2 linked regions of the Luteibacter rhizovicinus DSM 16549 genome follow. The protein of the gene in region 1 interacts with the protein of each later gene in a pairwise test. Links are inferred from orthologs where the notes say so. Each region holds a gene or a part of one and is shown in the gene's direction. Other genes may lie near its edges. The genes, in order: BJI69_RS19745 and BJI69_RS00660.

Evidence for each region.
Region 2: the proteins of BJI69_RS19745 (region 1) and BJI69_RS00660 interact in binary tests that used the Escherichia coli proteins (3 or more experiments, as listed by UniProt). The link is inferred for Luteibacter rhizovicinus DSM 16549 from one-to-one orthologs.

Annotation. Positions count from the first base shown.
Region 1 is NZ_CP017480.1:4,321,485-4,330,014, forward strand. Bases 3,776-6,774 are described here. They hold BJI69_RS19745 (sulfate/molybdate ABC transporter ATP-binding protein), read left to right. Parts: upstream 3,776-4,721; coding sequence 4,722-5,828; downstream 5,829-6,774. Other genes in these bases: cysT (sulfate ABC transporter permease subunit CysT), read left to right, coding at 3,776-3,880; cysW (sulfate ABC transporter permease subunit CysW), read left to right, coding at 3,877-4,725; BJI69_RS19750 (LysR family transcriptional regulator), read right to left, coding at 5,800-6,705. In the rest of the region: BJI69_RS19705 (TetR/AcrR family transcriptional regulator), read right to left, coding at 1-20; BJI69_RS19710 (hypothetical protein), read left to right, coding at 148-702; BJI69_RS19715 (hypothetical protein), read left to right, coding at 764-1,357; BJI69_RS19720 (hypothetical protein), read left to right, coding at 1,427-1,606; BJI69_RS19725 (hypothetical protein), read left to right, coding at 1,603-1,947; BJI69_RS19730 (sulfate ABC transporter substrate-binding protein), read left to right, coding at 2,055-3,053; more of cysT, read left to right, coding at 3,056-3,775; BJI69_RS19755 (SDR family oxidoreductase), read left to right, coding at 6,840-7,592; BJI69_RS19760 (DUF72 domain-containing protein), read right to left, coding at 7,603-8,367; BJI69_RS19765 (LysR family transcriptional regulator), read left to right, coding at 8,464-8,530. UniProt on the Escherichia coli protein: Part of the ABC transporter complex CysAWTP involved in sulfate/thiosulfate import. Responsible for energy coupling to the transport system.
Region 2 is NZ_CP017480.1:124,046-132,424, reverse strand. Bases 2,882-5,729 are described here. They hold BJI69_RS00660 (glutamate-5-semialdehyde dehydrogenase), read left to right. Parts: upstream 2,882-3,598; coding sequence 3,599-4,861; downstream 4,862-5,729. Other genes in these bases: BJI69_RS00655 (HEAT repeat domain-containing protein), read left to right, coding at 4,898-5,464; proB (glutamate 5-kinase), read left to right, coding at 2,882-3,587. Also shown: BJI69_RS00680 (acetylglutamate kinase), read left to right, coding at 1-61; argC (N-acetyl-gamma-glutamyl-phosphate reductase), read left to right, coding at 68-1,015; BJI69_RS00670 (argininosuccinate lyase), read left to right, coding at 1,032-2,327; more of proB, read left to right, coding at 2,466-2,881; BJI69_RS00650 (TolC family outer membrane protein), read right to left, coding at 5,798-7,111; BJI69_RS00645 (hypothetical protein), read right to left, coding at 7,438-8,109; kynU (kynureninase), read right to left, coding at 8,172-8,379. UniProt on the Escherichia coli protein: Catalyzes the NADPH-dependent reduction of L-glutamate 5-phosphate into L-glutamate 5-semialdehyde and phosphate. The product spontaneously undergoes cyclization to form 1-pyrroline-5-carboxylate.

The DNA of each region.
Region 1 (8,530 bases):
AGTTTCTGCTGGGTCGTCATGGTCGCAGCCTACCATCTAGTAGGCTGTTCATTCAATAACTGGCTGATCCCCGCGCCTTCCCTACCACTATTGACCATGAACCCTACCTACTAGTAGGGTGTGCACACTTTCCCTAAAGACTTCCCCATGAATACCCTCCGCAGCTACTACTTCCTCCGCGCCGGCGTGTCCTTCGCCTGGGTGGCACTCGTCGTCCTCCTGTCGAACATGGGCGTGCCGGCCATCGTTTCAGGCGCCCTCCTGGTCCTTTACCCCGCGTGGGATGCGCTCGCCAATTTCCTCGATGCACAGCGATCCGGCGGCCTGCGCACCAATCCCGGTCAGCGGCTCAACACCGTGGTCAGTATCGCCACCGCCGCCGTCCTGGTCGTCGCGCTGATCGTCCGCGGCAATGCCGGCGGACTCTTTGTCTTCGGCATCTGGGCGCTGCTTGCCGGCCTGCTCCAGCTCTTCGTCGGCATTCGTCGCCGCAAGCTGGGCGGCCAGGTCTTCATGATGATCAGCGGCGGGCAGTCGGCCCTGGCCGGCGTCTTCATGACCATCCAGGCATTTGGCGACGCGCCGAGCATCGCCAAGCTGGCACCGTACGCCGCCTTCGGTGGGCTCTACTTCCTGCTGTCCGCGTTGCGGCTGACCTTCAAGCGCCCGACTCACGAGGCGTATCAGGGCAACGCCAACTGAGCGCCGCTGGCGCCCCGGGTGGCCTGCTAAAGTCAGGCCACCTACCTGGACGTTCTCCGCCGTGGTCACAAAGAAGAACGGAACCTTCTGGCTATCCGGCCTCCTCGCTGCCTTGCTCACCATCGTGGCCGTCCTTGCGTATGACTATGTGTCGGCGCGGAACCGGCAGGCAGATCAGGATGCGGCACAGAGTGCCGAGCATGATCCTCTGAGTTTTTCGTGGCCATTCGGCTGGACGCCGATCCCTGAAAGACGAGTCGCCAATGCACATAGCGAGATGGCGTCAGCCGTCTTCATGGTGGGTGGTAAGAAAGTCGCGACCATCGTCGTCCTGATCGATCGCTTTACGAAGCATCGAACACTCGACGACGAGGTCGCACAACGCATCAAGGCGGAAATCAGGGTCACACGCAAGCAAGGAGAGAATGTTGACCTGTCGCCCCCGGTACAAGACACCTGGCCAGGCCGCCCCGCTCTTCGATACGACGACAGTTTTGTCTACAGCGGGACCAACCAACGTATTCGCCAGCGAACTATCTTCGCCATGGGCTCTGAAAACATCACTTGCAGCGTCTGGTACGCAGCGAACGAGGATGACTTCGATCGATACCTTCCTGACGTGGAGCGGGTGAAGAGCCAGGTGACCTGTCCCTGACCTGTTCATGGCTGCTGCCCACCTGCGCTAATCTGCCGGCCACACATCCATGGATTCAAGGACGGCGGCATGCGTGTTTTCCTCCAGTGCATCCCCCTGCTGGCGGTGGCGGCCACGCCCGTGGCCCTCGCGCAGTCGAAGCCAGGCGCCGGGCTCGTCGCCTCGGCCGGCCCGACGACGGTCGTCGCCAAGCTCTATGGTGCGGACACCCAACGGATGGCGGATAAAGGGCCTAAAGGCACGACATGAATGAGGCCACTGGGATGTTGAGAGAAGCCCTCATCGGCCAGAAGCTCGCCGCTGTGACCTTCGTCCTCGACTATTTTCAGTTCCAGTTTGATGGGAGTGTATTGACCGTTTACACGGCGCCGAAGGCACACCTCTTCCAGGAAGAGATTTCCAACTACAGAGACGAACTCTGCGCGCTGATCGCGAAGATCGTTACCTCAGTTGAGGAAATCCCAGACACTGCTATCCACATCGACTTTGGCGACTACGGGCGACTGACTGTTCCACTGGACGAAGACTCGAAGCGTCAGGTCGAGGCAGCGATGTTTACGCCTTTCGGAAAGGCCCCATGGGTTTGGTGATTTGGAGCAACGTGATCAACCAGGAATTTCACGTCGCGCTGACACTCCGACCAGCTACATCGACGTATCCCCCTGTCCACGTCATCCGGCACCCAAGGAGCATGACGATGAAGCTTCGTCCCACCCTTCTTGCCCTCGCTGCGACGGTCATGGTCCTTCCCGCGATGGCGAAGGACGTGACCCTGCTCAATGTGTCGTACGACCCGACCCGTGAGCTCTACAAGGCCCTGAACACGGCCTTCGCCGCCGACTGGAAGGCCAAACACGGCGACACCGTGACTATCCAGATGTCCCACGGCGGCTCCGGCAAACAGGCACGCTCCGTCGTCGACGGCTTACCGGCCGATGTCGTGACCCTCGCCCTGGCCTATGACATCGATGCCATCGCCGACCGTGGCCTGCTGGCCAAGGACTGGCAAACCCGCCTGCCAGACAACGCCTCGCCTTATACGTCGGCCATCGTGTTCCTGGTCCGCAAGGGCAATCCGAAGGCCATCCGCGACTGGGGCGATCTGGTCAAGACCGGGGTGCAGGTCATCACCCCCAACCCCAAGACATCCGGCGGCGCCCGCTGGAACTTCCTTGCCGCCTGGGGCTACGCGCTCAAGCTGCCGGGTGGCAACGACGACAAGGCCAAGGCCTTCGTCAAGACGCTCTACGAGCATGTGCCGGTGCTCGACACCGGTGCCCGCGGTGCGACGACGACCTTCACCCAGCGCGGCATCGGCGACGTGCTGATTGCCTGGGAGAACGAAGCACTCCTGGCGAAACAGGAAGCCGGCGGTGACCAGTTCGACATCGTCACCCCTTCCATCACCATCCTCGCCGAGCCACCGGTCGCGGTCGTCGACAAGAACGCGGCGGCGCACGGTACACGCGAGGTCGCGGACGCGTACCTCACCTTCCTCTACTCGCCCCAGGCCCAGGACATCGAGGCGCGCAACTTCTACCGCCCCCGTTCACCCGAGGTCGCCGCGAAATACGCTGCACAGTTTCCAAAGGTAAAGACATTCACCCTGGCCGAGGTCTTCGGTGACTGGCGGAAAGCGCAGTCCAGGTTCTTCGCCGATGGCGCCCTCTTCGACCAGATCGGCCCGGGCAACTGACCATGCGCCGACGGGTCTTGCCCGGCTTCGGATTGAGCCTCGGTTTTACCGTCACTTATCTTGGCCTCATCGTGCTCTTGCCGCTGTCGGCACTGGCATGGAAGGCCTCCGAGATCGGGCTCGCCGGCATCCCGCGGTTGCTGTCGTCGCCCCGTACGCTGGCGGCGTTCAAGCTCAGCTTCGGTGGCGCCCTGGTGGCCGCGTCGATCAACGTCGTCGTCGGCCTGATGGTGACCTGGGCACTCGTCCGCTATCGCTTTCCCGGCCGCCGGATACTGGATGCCCTGATCGACCTGCCATTCGCTCTGCCGACGGCCGTCGCCGGCATCGCGCTGACGGCCGTCTATGCGCCTAACGGCTGGCTAGGCCGCTGGCTGGTCCCGCTGGGTATCCAGGTCGCTTATGCCCCACTGGGCGTGCTTGTCGCCATGGTGTTCGTCGGCTTTCCCTTCGTCGTGCGGACGCTGCAGCCCGTGCTGCAGTCGCTGGAGCGCGACGTCGAAGATGCCGCGGAGAGCCTGGGTGCGTCGCGGCTGCAGACCTTCGTCAAAGTCGTCCTGCCGACGCTCCTGCCGACCCTGCTGACCGGTTTTGCCCTCGCTCTGGCCCGCGCCGTAGGTGAATACGGCTCGGTGATCTTCATCGCCGGCAACATCCCGCTGCGCTCGGAAATTGCGCCGCTCCTCATCGTCCAGCGACTCGAGGAATTCGACTACGCCACCGCCGCGGCGCTGGGTGTGGTCATGCTGGCCTTCTCGCTGGTTCTCCTCATCCTGATTTCGATGCTCCAACGCTGGACGCGGCGCTGGGCGGAGCAGCACGCATGAAGGCGCGCCGATCCGGACGACCCGTGAGTGCCACGAGGCGCATCGGCCAGGTGCTGATCGTCGTGGCTTCATGCGCATTTCTTTGCCTTTTCCTCCTGGTGCCGCTGGCTTCCGTGTTCGTCGAAGCCCTTCGTCAGGGTGCCCAGGCTCTCGTGGCGAGCCTGGACCAGCCCGAAGCCATGGCGGCGATCCGGCTGACCTTGCTGGTGGCCGCCATCACGGTGCCGCTCAACGTGGTCTTCGGCGTGGCGGCTGCCTGGGCCATGACCCGTTTCACGTTCCGGGGGAAGGCGCTGCTTGGCGCACTGATCGACCTGCCTCTCTCCGTTTCACCCGTCGTCTCGGGCCTGCTGTATGTGCTGATGTTCGGCGCACAGGGCTGGTTCGGGCCATGGCTGTCGGCCCACGGCATCAAGGTGATCTTCGCCGTGCCCGGCCTGGTGCTCGCGACTATCTTCATCACGCTGCCGTTTGTCGCGCGGGAGCTCATTCCGCTCATGCAGGCCCAGGGCAGCGAAGAAGAAGAGGTCGCCCGCGTGCTCGGTGCGAGCGGGTTGCAAACGTTCTTCCGCGTGACGCTGCCCAATATCCGCTGGGCGCTGCTCTATGGCGTCCTGTTGTGCAACGCGCGCGCCATGGGCGAGTTCGGCGCAGTGTCGGTCGTTTCGGGACACATTCGCGGGTTGACCACCACCATGCCGCTGGAGGTGGAGATGCGCTACAACGAGTACAACTACGTCGGAGCCTTCGCCATCGCGTCGCTGCTCGCCCTCCTGGCGCTGTTGACCCTTGCAGTGAAATCCGCCCTCGAATGGCGCTATCAAGCCGCCGAGAACCACCGATGACACTCGCTCTCAAACGGCTGAGCCGACACTTTCCCGATATCGCCGCGCTCGACGACGTGAGCCTCGATATCGCACCGGGGGAGTTCATTGCCCTGGTTGGCCCGTCGGGCTCCGGGAAGACGACCCTGCTGCGCATTCTCGCGGGGCTGGACTATCCCGATGAGGGAAGCGTCACGCTCAATGGCGATGACTTCCTGGCGGCGACGGCAAGGGAACGCAACGTCGGCCTGGTCTTCCAGCACTACGCCCTGTTCCGTCACCTGACCGTGCGCGAGAACGTCGCCTTCGGCCTGCGTGTACGTCCCCGTCGACGTCGCCCTTCCCGTGACCAGATTCGCGCACGCGTCGACGAATTGCTCAAGCGCGTGCAGCTGGTGGAACTGGGTGGCCGCTATCCGAGCCAGCTATCCGGAGGCCAGCGCCAGCGTGTCGCCCTCGCGCGCGCCCTCGCGGTCGAGCCGGACGTGTTGCTGCTGGACGAGCCTTTCGGCGCGCTCGATGCACAGGTGCGCACGGCCCTGCGCCGCTGGCTGCGCGAGCTGCACGAAGAACTGGAGCTGACCACCGTCTTCGTCACCCATGACCAGGAAGAAGCGCTCGAGCTCGCCGATCGCATCGTCGTGATGAACAAGGGCCGCATCGAGCAGGTGGGTCGGCCGCATGACGTCTACCAGGATCCCGCCACACCCTTCGTCTGCGAGTTCATCGGCCGCACGAACCGCATTCCGCTGCAACGCCGGGGCACGACGTGGGGTGCCGGAGGATGGTCCCTGCCGGCCGGCGCATCGGGTGGGCGATTCCAGTCAGCCGTGGCGTATATCCGGCCAGAACACCTGTCGCTCTCGGTGCCCGACGATGAGCCCGCGTGGAACGCGCGGTTGCGGCATGTCTACCTTGCAGGAAGCATCGCGCATCTGGACATCCATATCGCCGAGATCAACCAGACGTTGGAGGTGGACGTGGCGAGCGAGGACCTGGCCCGGCTGTCCCTCGTCCCGGGTACGGCCTTGCGCGTCGCGCCGACGAGACTCGTCGCCTTTGCGCTGGATGAGACGCCTGCCGCGCAGCCTCTGGTCAGCGAACGCTGGGTGATGCAACGTTGAGCGAAGGCACCTCGGCGAAGATCTCCGCGATGAAATCCATGAAGACGGTCGCGCGCCTTGGCAGCAAGCGACTGACGAGATAAAGCATCTGAATCGGAACGGGCGGTGCTTCGTAGTCAGACAGTAGTCGCTTCAGCCGTCCGCTTTCCAGACCCGCGGCAAACAGCCAGGCTGGTCCGTACCCTATCCCCACGCCGGCAACGACAGCGTCGCGACCCGCTTCGGGCGAACTGACACGAAGACGCCCACTCACGGACACATCCGCGTTCTTGAATCGCCAGGTGTGTCCGGACGCCAGCAAGGTATAAACAACGCATTCGTGTTGACGCAGGTCATCGGGTCTTTCCGGTGAGCCGTGACGTGAAACATAGTCTTCGCTCGCCACGCACACGCGCTCGAAATGAGCCACGCGCCTGGACCGAAGTGAACTGTCGTCCAGATGCCCGATGCGGATAGCGAGTTCCGCGCCCTCGTCGACCAGACCCGCATAGCGATCGCTGAACTGCAGATCCAGCGACACTGCGGGATATCGGTCGAGGAATTCGGGAATCCGGGGCACAACGAAGGCGTGAGCCAACGCTGTCGGGCAGGCAACCCGCAACAGCCCTGTCGCCTCGGCGTGTTTCCGCAACGAGGATTCCGACTCGATGACCGAGTCCAGGATGCGACGCGCCTCCTCGTAATACCGCTCGCCCTCAGGCGTCATGGTCAGCTTGCGGGTGGATCGATGCAGGAGTCGCGTCTGCAGGTGGTCCTCGAGCGCCGCGATGTTTCGGCTGACATTGGGTTGTCCGATACCCAGGTCGCGTCCGGCTGCCGAGAAGCTGCCGGTTTCAACCGCGCGCGCAAAACAGGTCATGAGCAGAAAGCGATCCACGGGACGGCTCACCTATGCAATTTGAACATGGATTATATCCCCACAACCCGTCTTATCGCCTCCGGAGCATGAGTCCATGATCCCCTCACAGCGAGCTGCCATCCCGGACAGCCCGACGTGATTTGGAGAATGAAATGTCCCGTTTGCAAGGTAAGCGTGCCCTCATCACCGGCGGCACCAGCGGCATTGGCCTGGAGACCGCCAGACAAATGCTCGCCGAAGGCGCGCGCCTCATCGTCACCGGTGTGAATCCGGACACGCTGGCAGAGGCACGGAGCAGCCTGGGCAAGGACGTCCTCGTCATAAGGGCCGATGCCGCCAGCGTGCCGGCCCAGCAGCAACTGGCGCGGGCGGTGCTCGAACACTTCGGCCAGCTCGACATCGCCTTCCTCAATGCCGGCGTGTCGGTCTGGCAGCCCATGGAGGACTGGACCGAAGCGATGTTCGATCGCTCCTTCGCCACGAACGTGAAAGGGCCTTATTTCCTTATCCAGGCATTGCTGACGACCTTCGCGAATCCGGCATCGGTCGTGCTCAACACCTCAATCAACGCCCACGTTGGGGCCGTCCGATCGTCCGTCTACGCGGCGACCAAAGCCGCATTCCTCAGCATGTCGAGAACGCTTTCGAGCGAGCTTCTCGACCGCGGCATCAGGGTCAACGCGGTCAGCCCCGGCCCCGTGCAAACGCCGCTGTACGACAAGCTGGGCATTCCCGACGCCTACCGCGAGCAGGTGAACCAGGACATCATCGCGTCCATTCCTGCCGGTCGCTTCGGTACCGCCGAGGAAGTCGCCAAGGCGGTCGTCTATCTTGCCTCCGACGAATCCCGCTGGACGGTTGGCTCCGAGCTGATCGTCGATGGGGGACGTACGTTGAACGGCTGAGGCGGCTCAATTACGCCTCCCTCAACCGCCGTATCAAGGTCAGCGCATTGGGCACGGCCTCGCCGCGCGCGGTGTTGTCGAAGATGCACCATGCGGCCTTTCCTTCCGATCGCGCCAGGCGCATCCGCGATGCGACGCCTTCGATGAAGGCGTCGTCGTAAGCCGAGTAATACACCTGCGGCGCGCCGTGCAAGCGCAGATACAGCAGCGACTGATCGTCGGGACGCTCGACACCAGCCACCGGGGACGGATCCGCCCAAACATACGAGACGTCCGCTTCGCCGAGGACAGCCGCCCCCTTAGGTGTGACCCACGTGGCATGCCGCGGTTCGCACACCACAGGCAATGGCGTGTGCTTTCGCAGAAGAGCGAAAAAGGCCCTGGCTGTTCGCACATCGAGTGCCAGGGTCGGCGGGAGTTGAATCAGGATGCAGCCCAGCTTGGGACCCAATGCGGCCACCTCGCTGAGGAAGGCCAGCAACAGGGTTTCGCACTGCCGAAGGCGAAGCTCATGCGTGATCGAACGAGGCATCTTTACGCTGAAACGAAAACCCTCGGGCACGCTCGCCGCCCAACGGGCATAGGTCTTTTCCTGATGTGACCGGTAAAACGACGAATTGATCTCCGCGCACGGAAACACCCTCGCATACCGTTCAAGGTGAGTGCCTTCGCCCGGAAAGGACGGCGCATCCTTCGACGCAAGCGACCAGCCCGCGCAGCCGACCCACATGGCGTTCGTTGGGAGCTGGGGTGGAGGGTTGGTCATGGATCGCATTCTCGGCATCCCGTATCGCGATCGCGTGAACAAGGCGTTCCTTCGGTATCCTTCCGCAGGTGAGTCACCACCATCGGCGACGTCGAGGAATAAGGTTTGGACAAGTACCAGTCGATGCTGACCTTCGTTCGGGTCGTCGAAACCGGCTCGTTTTCGGCCGCCG
Region 2 (8,379 bases), 4.2 Mb from region 1 along the record:
CGCGGATATCGAACGCTGCGTGGCGCATTGCGCCACGCGCATCCCCACCTTGCAGGACTGACCGGTCATGGCAACCAAGACCATCGGGATCGTCGGCGCGCGCGGCCATACGGGCGCCGAACTGATCAAGCTCATCGCGAACCATCCGCACCTCGCGCTCGCCTTCGTTTCCTCGCGTGAACTGAACGGCCAGCGCCTGGCCGATCACAGCGATGCTTACACGGGTGAGCTGGCATACAGCAATCTCGACCCGGAAGGCGTCGCGGCGCAGGCGGCGGACGTCGTCATCCTCGCGTTGCCGAACGGCAAGGCGGCACCGTACGTCGAGGCCATCGACAAGGCCGGCGGTTCCACCGTCATCATCGACCTGTCCGCCGACTATCGCTTCGACGAGCGCTGGTACTACGGTCTGCCGGAGCTGTACCGCGATCGTTGGCGCGGCGAAAAGCGCATCAGCAATCCGGGTTGCTACGCCACGGCCATCCAGGTGTCGATCGCACCGATCAAGGATCTGTTGGCGGCACCGCCCGTCTCGTTCGGTGTTTCCGGTTACTCCGGCGCCGGTACCACGCCGTCGGACCGCAACGATCCGGAAAAGCTGCGCGACAACCTCATGCCGTATGCGCTTACCGGGCATATGCACGAGAAGGAAGCGAGCCGCCACCTCGGGTTGCCGGTGGAATTCATGCCGCACGTCGCCCCGCATTTTCGCGGGCTGACCGTGACGACCAACCTGTATCTCGCCAAGCCGGCCAAGCGCGAGGAGATCGTGTTGCGCTTCGAGGCACGTTTCGACAAGGACAAACTCATCCATGTGGTCGATGAAGCGCCGTGGGTCAGCCAGGTAGCGAATCGGCACCACCTGGACATCGGTGGCTTCACGATGTCGGCCGATGGCCGTCGTGTGGTCGTTGTCGCGACACTGGATAACCTGCTCAAGGGCGCCGCCACCCAGGCGATGCAGAACGTCAACCGTGCGCTCGGCTTCGACGAGCTCACCGCCATTCCGCTCTGAGCGAAAGGACCTTACGATGACCCAGCCGCTCTGGCAGAAATCCGATACGCAGGTCGACGCACGCATCATGCGCTTCCTGGCCGGTAACGACGTGGTCCTCGACCGCGAGTTCTTCCTGCACGACATCACCGCGAGCAAGGCGCACGTCGAAGGCCTGGCCAATATCGGCGTGGTCTCCGGCGAAGAACGCGACGCGCTGCTTCGCGAACTCGACGTGCTGGCGGGCGACTTTTCGGCCGGTGTGTTCGTCCTCGACGATCGTTTCGAGGATGGGCACTCCGCCATCGAAGCGCGTCTCACCGAGCGTCTTGGCGATGCGGGTCGGCGCGTGCATACGGGGCGCAGCCGCAACGACCAGATCCTCGTCGCCACGCGCCTGTGGCTGAAGGAAAAGCTGTCGACGCTGGAGACGCTATGCCGCGCGATCGCCGAGGTGTGCCTGCAGCGCGCCGCCGGCGATTCCGTGCCGATGCCCGGTTACACGCATATCCAGCGCGCGGTGGTTTCGTCGACAGGCATGTGGTTTGCCGCGTTCGCGGAGGCCTTCATCGACAACACACTGCGTGCGCGCCAGGCGCTGGCGCTGATCGACGCCAACCCGTTGGGTACGGCGGCCGGCTACGGCGTCAATGTGGCACTGGACCGTGCGCACACAACGGCGGCGCTCGGCTTCGGTCGCATGCAGGTCTCGCCGATTTACGCCCAGCTGTCTCGCGGCAAGTTCGAGATGGCCGCCCTCGATGCCGTCGGCACCGCGCTGCTCGATACGCGCCGACTGGCGTGGGATCTCTCGCTGTTCACCACGGCCGAGTTCGATTTCGTCAGCCTGCCCGGCGAATACACGACGGGCTCGTCCATCATGCCGAACAAGCGCAATCCGGACGTCGTCGAACTGCTGCGGGCCAGCTACGCCAGCGTGGCCGCGGCACGTACGGAGATCGAGCAGTTGCTGTCCTTGCCGTCTGGCTACCAGCGCGACCTGCAGTTCTCCAAGGGCTCGCTGTTCCATGGCTTTTCGATGGGCCTGGGTGCTCTGGAGTTGCTGCCGGATCTTCTCGCCCGTTTCAGCTGGAAGGCGGAAAAGATGCGCGCCGCGATCGAGCCGGCGATGTACGCGACGGACGTGGCGATCGAGGCGGCCGTGGCAGGTGTCCCATTCCGCGACGCCTACCGGGCCGCGGCCGAGACGGCGTCGTCGTCGGGCGACGGACGCACGCCGGAATCGAGCCTGGCGGCGCGTACCTCGCCGGGTGCGGGGAACGACCTTATGCTGGACACGTTGCGTGCAAGATTGTCAGCCCTTGCGGGCTGATCGCCGCTGAAGCGGCTCCTACCGAGCAGGGAAATGCCACATCACGGCACCCTGCTCGGTAGGAGCCGATTCATCGGCGATGCTCTTGTGGGAGCCGCTTCAGCGGCGAATGGATGCGCCACAACGACAGGAAGGATCATGCCAACCGCTTTCGCTCCCCAACCGCTCCCCCGCTGGCACCGCGCCGTCCTCAAGGTCGGCAGTAGCCTGCTGACCACCGCCGAAGGCAGCCTTACGGGCCGCCACGCCGAAGCCCTCGCGACCTTCGTCGCCCGCAGTCGCAGCGCCGGCCGCGAGATCGTCATCGTGTCGTCCGGTGCCGTGGCAGCCGGACGGGGTCTCGCCACGCCGGAACGCGGTGCGGGCCTGACGGGACGCCAGGCACTCGCCGCCCTCGGCCAGACGCGCCTCATCGCCCTCTGGCAGACGTTCTTCGACGCGCCGGTCGCCCAGGTACTGCTTACTCACGACGACCTGCGCAACCGCCGTCGTTACCTCAACGCGCGCACCACGCTGCGCGAGCTGCTCTCGCTCGGTGCGATCCCGGTCATCAACGAAAACGACACCGTTGCGGTCGATGAGCTCAAGCTCGGCGATAACGACAACCTCGCCGCGATCGTGGCGGCACTCGTCGATGCGGACGTTCTCTTCATCGCCTCCGACGTCGCCGGGTTGTACTCCGCGAACCCTCGCACCGATCCCTTCGCGCAGCCCATCGACGATGTCGCTGAAGTCACCGATGCGCACCTGGCCAGCGCCGGGGGCGCTGGCAGCGCGGCGGGCACCGGCGGCATGCGCACGAAGCTCGAAGCGGCGGGCAAGGCCGCGGCGGCGGGCATCGAGACGATCCTGTTCGACGGCCGCGATGTCGCCTGTATCGAGGGGCTGGCGGAGGGCACCCTGACCGGCACCCGCCTGCGTGCACCGCGCACCCGGATGGCTGCCCGCAAGTACTGGCTACGCCACGCACCACCGGCCGGCAAGATCACGGTCGATGCCGGGGCCGTCGACGCCCTGCGTACCCGCGGTGCCTCGCTACTTCCGGGCGGGGTGGTTGCGGCGGAAGGTGACTTTGCCCGCGGCGACGTGGTCGATATCGCTGATGAGAAAGCCCCCTTCGCACGCGGCATCGCCCAGTACTCGGCCGCCGATGTTCGCCGTATCGCCCGCCGGCACACGCGGGATATCGAGATCGCGCTGGGCTACAGTTACGGCGAGAACGTCGTGCACCGCGACGATCTCGTGGCCCTGACGTCATGAACGAGGTCGCGATGCCCATCTCCCTGCGTGACAAGGCGCTGGCCTGCCGGGACGCCTCGGCGGCGATTGCGGGCCTGGATACCGAGGCGAAACGACGCCTCCTGCATGCCATGGCGAACGCCCTTGCCGCTGAAGAAGCCACCGTACTCGCGGCCAACGCCAGGGATATGGATGCCGCTCGAGCCAACGGCACCAGCGACGCCATGCTCGATCGCCTGTGCCTCGATGCCACGCGGATCGCTGGCATCGTCGCGGCGATCCGCGAGGTCGCGACACTGCCGGATCCTGTCGGCATCACGACACGCCGCGAGACGCGCCCCAATGGAATCGTCGTCGAACGCGTGCGCATTCCGCTCGGTGTGATCGCGATGATTTACGAGGCGAGGCCGAACGTCACGGCCGATGCCGCCGCGTTGTGCCTGATGGCGGGAAATGCGGTGATCCTGCGTGGTGGTTCCGATGCGATGCATTCGAACATCGCGATCGCCACGGCGCTGCGTCGCGCACTGAAGTCGAGCGGCCTTCCCGAGGCCGCGCTGACCCTGATCGACGATCCGCGCCGCGAAACCATGATCGAGCTACTCCAGCTCACCGACATCGTGGATCTCGCGATCCCCCGCGGCGGCGAAGGCCTGATCCGCTTCGTCGCGGAGCACGCGCGCGTGCCGGTCATCAAGCACTACAAGGGTGTCTGCCATCTTTACGTGGATCGTGAGGCCGATTTCGATCTCGCGCTACGGCTGCTGGTGGACGGGAAGACCAGTCGGCCGGGCGTGTGCAATGCGCTGGAGACCTTGCTGGTTCATGAGGACATCGCCGCCAAATTCCTGCCGCGAGCCATCGCACGTCTACGTGAACTCGCGGTCGACGTACGTGGCGACGATGCCACTCGCGCGCAGGTCGCCGACGTGACGCCAGCCACGGAAGACGACTACGCCGCCGAATTCCTCGACCTTGTGATCGCGGTACGCGTCGTCGACAACATCGACGAAGCCATCACGCACATCCGTCGCTATGGCTCGGACCATACCGAAGTCATTGCCACGCGTGATGACGCGGCCGCCGGACATTTCATCCGTGCGATCCGCTCGGCCGTGGTAATGGTCAACGCCTCGTCGCGTTTCAGCGACGGCGGTGAGTTGGGGCTAGGTACCGAGATCGGTATTTCGACGACGCGCTTGCACGCCTATGGCCCGATGGGGGCGGAATCGTTGACGGTCGAGCGCTTCGTGGTGCGTGGTGAAGGGCAGGTAAGGCACCCCACCTCGGAGTGAGGCGCTGACGCGCGTGAGGGCCTAAGGAGCGATCAGATGCTGGATACCGACGACGAAACCGGGATGCTTTCGCGCTATTTCGTACGAAAGGGCATGAGCGATTGCAGTACATCGCAATTGATCGACCTCCTTACAGACGACGACCGGATCGTGCGGTCTTCAGCGGGCTTCCTGCTTCATCTATCAGGCGGCAGTAGCACCGACTTCGAGCGCATTGCGGGGCTTGCATCACATGCCGAAGCCTATGTGCGTGAAGTGGCCGCGTATGCGCTCGGTCAGTTCGGTACGCCTGACTACCCCTTTCATGCGCGGAGCATTCCCTTGCTGTCGCGCATGGCGCACGACACGGACGACGAGGTCCGGCTCGCAGCCGTGTCTGCCCTCGGGCACCTCCGCGGAGACGAGGCCTGGGAAGTCATCCTCGACGCAGCTAAGGATTCGTCACCGGACGTCCGCTGGGTCGTGGCGTGGCTACTGGAATTTATGGAAGAGTCTGAGCGTTCCGTGGCCGCACTCGTGGCGCTGGCAGCGGACCCGGATTCGGATGTGCGTGCCGCTGCGCAGGAGAGCCTCGACGAGTTGCGGCGCGAAGGGGATCGCTAGGCCGGCCCAGATACGTTTGAATCCTCTCGATCACGTCGATCATCGCGCACCACGACTCCCATCGAATCTCGGAACGATCCGAGCCTTCGTCTTGCCTTACTATCTGGCCGACGAGCGCTAATTGTTGGACCTACGAGTGCTCAGAGGGTGCCTACGCGTTGCGGTGAGATGAGCGCATGGATCGATGTCGTTTGTGAAAATACGATGCATTTGCGCCGTTTCTGCTCCGTGCGTGGTCGCCAAGTCCTTTCTCTCGATTCAAGTACGATGTGTCTGGATTGCGAAAATGTCGAGCGTCGTTTGGACGGCTCGTTCCGGTCCCGTGGCTATGTCCTATTGGAGGAGCGAATTAATGGCTTTGAGGTCATTTAGTTCTACCGTGCCCGCCGCCTGTTTTAAGAGTAGCTTGTCGAGGATGAATTGGTGGCGAGCTCGAGAGTAATTGCCGAGTGCTACGGACAGGTTCAGCTCCGCTGCTAACACGTCCGCTAAGGTGCGCGTGCCGATCTCCAGACCCGCCTGCGTTGCATCGAGCGCGCCGTCCGATGATTCAGCCGCAGACTTAGTCGATTCGATTTTGCTTATGCCACCAATGACGGATCGATAGCGGTTTTGGATCTCGCGCGCGACCTGGCGACGTGTACTTTCCAGCTCGTCCTGCGCGGCGTCGCGCTGGTGGATTGCTTGTCGCACACCGGATAGCGCCGTATTCCTGCCGAAGATGGGGATTTTTAGCACAAGGCCAACGGTGATCGTGCCGCGACCATTGTCGCCGCGGCCGTTAGCAGCGGCCACTGCGTTATCATTCCGCGGCCAGATGCCTGTCTTCCTATATCCGACAGCTGCATCGATGGTCGGCAGGTGACGAGCGCGAGCCGAGGAAATGCGTTGTTCAGCCGATTCAACCTTGTATTTTAATGCGAGGACGATTGGGCTTTCTTCCGCTGCCTGTGAAACCCAGCTTTCCAGGCCGCTAAGTGAGGGGAGATCCAAGGGAAGCTGGGCTCGCAACTTCTTGAGGGCTTCTGTCGGCTGGCCGGTGATCTGGGTCAGGGCTTCACGCGAATCGGAAAGCTCTTTTTCTGCGTCGATCACCGATGCTGTCGCGGTGCTGCGGCGAGCCCTCGCGTTCTGTATGTCACTGACGGCCGACAATCCGACGTAAGAGCGTTGCTCGGCCCGTTCAAGCTGCTGTGCTACGACTCGCTCGTTCTCTTTTGCAAACGACAGGGCATCATCGTTCATCAACACTCTGAAGTAGGTTGTGGCAACGCGTCCGGCCAGTTGCTGAAGTGCAGCCTCGTAGGCTGCATTCTGAGCGTATGAACTCAACCTTGCAGCCCTCAAGTCGGCGGATTTGGCTAAGGAGAGGATGCTCTGACTGGCCGTGATCGACGCGCTGCGCTTGCGGGTGACGTCCGTGGTTCTTTGATTGCTCGTCTCGCGGGATCTGCCATCTGAAGCTTGCCATCCCTGCGCCATGACGGAGCCATGGGAGACTTGCTCGCTCAGGCTTATCTTGGCGGAGATGCTCGGAAGGAGCGGCGCTCGAGCAAGGGCAATTCCTTCGCTCGCTGAGCGTTTTAGCGAGTTGAAGCGAGAGACGGTTGGATCGTTAGAGCGAGCATGGTTGTAGGCGTCCAGCAAGTCGCTAGCGTAAATGCAAGACGGCATGGCCGCTATTGCAAGTGCCACGGGCATGGGTATCAAACGCATGATTCTGTCTCGCGGTGTTTAGATCGCGGCGCTTCGTCATGGCACGGCCGCACTGGCCGTATGCTGCGCGATCATGTTTCACCGGGGAATTGGAGTTCACCTCGCTTGTGAGTAGGAGATGGCTTTATCCCTCGAGAACGTCCTGTTCCGCTGTTTACCGTGGGATGCGCGCCCTCCGCCTTCGCGGACTCGCGCACTGTTCTACGGCTCATGCCGCGAAGCCATGCGAGTTTCGGTGGCAGAGGCCCGATACGTTTCTATAAACTGAATGACGAAGCAAAGGCGAGTGCGCTCAGGTCAGCTGCGAAAGTCCGCTCCGGATACGCTGGGACACATCGATCATGGGATGCCACGCTCGCTCTATTGCATCGGCGATGCATATCCCTGTCCATTGCTACTGTCTCAAGGCGGCCGCCTTCGTCGGGAAGGAATTCAATCAACACCCGCTCCCCATCGATCCACGCCTGCTCCCCGGCAAGAAACTCAGGATCCTCGAAGCTACCCATGCCCGGCTCAGGCGGCATCGCAAACGCCGTACGCACATCGCGAGGCGCGTTGCGAAGAAGGTCCATGGCTCGCTCGTAAGTGCCGTCCTCATCGTCCAGCGCAAGCTCGACACGATCCATGCGCGAGCCGACGAACAGCTCGATGGTACCGGTGAAAATGGCATGCACCGCAAAGCCGTCGAGGCGGGCACGCGGGTGTTTCATCACCTGGCGTAAGGCCACGATGTAGCGATCCGTCACCTCCGGATGCTCGCGAAGCCACACGCTGCTCACGTCATCGCAAACCGTGACATGCCCGTCCACCTTCGCTTCGACACCGGCGTGCGACAGGCCAGCCGGACGATCGGGCAGGGCGACAGGCAAGCCGCCCGCCTTCAACCCGAACAGGACCCGTCCCGGTGCGACGCGCAGCCAGTGCGTCACCGCCTGCACGACGAACCCTTCGCCACGTTCGCTATACGGCGCCGGGAACAGCTCCTGCACGCTCATGCCTGCGTCCCGCGCCACGCTTCGATCGCTTCCACAGCGCCGAGGCAATCGGCGAACCGGTTGTAAAGCGGCGTCGGCGAAAGACGAATCACATCGGGCTCGCGCCAGTCGCCAATAATGCCCTGCTGCTCGAGGTAACCGAACAAGGCACGACCCGCATCGCGACCGGCACGCACGCGCACGGAAAGCTGCGCGCCCCGCTGC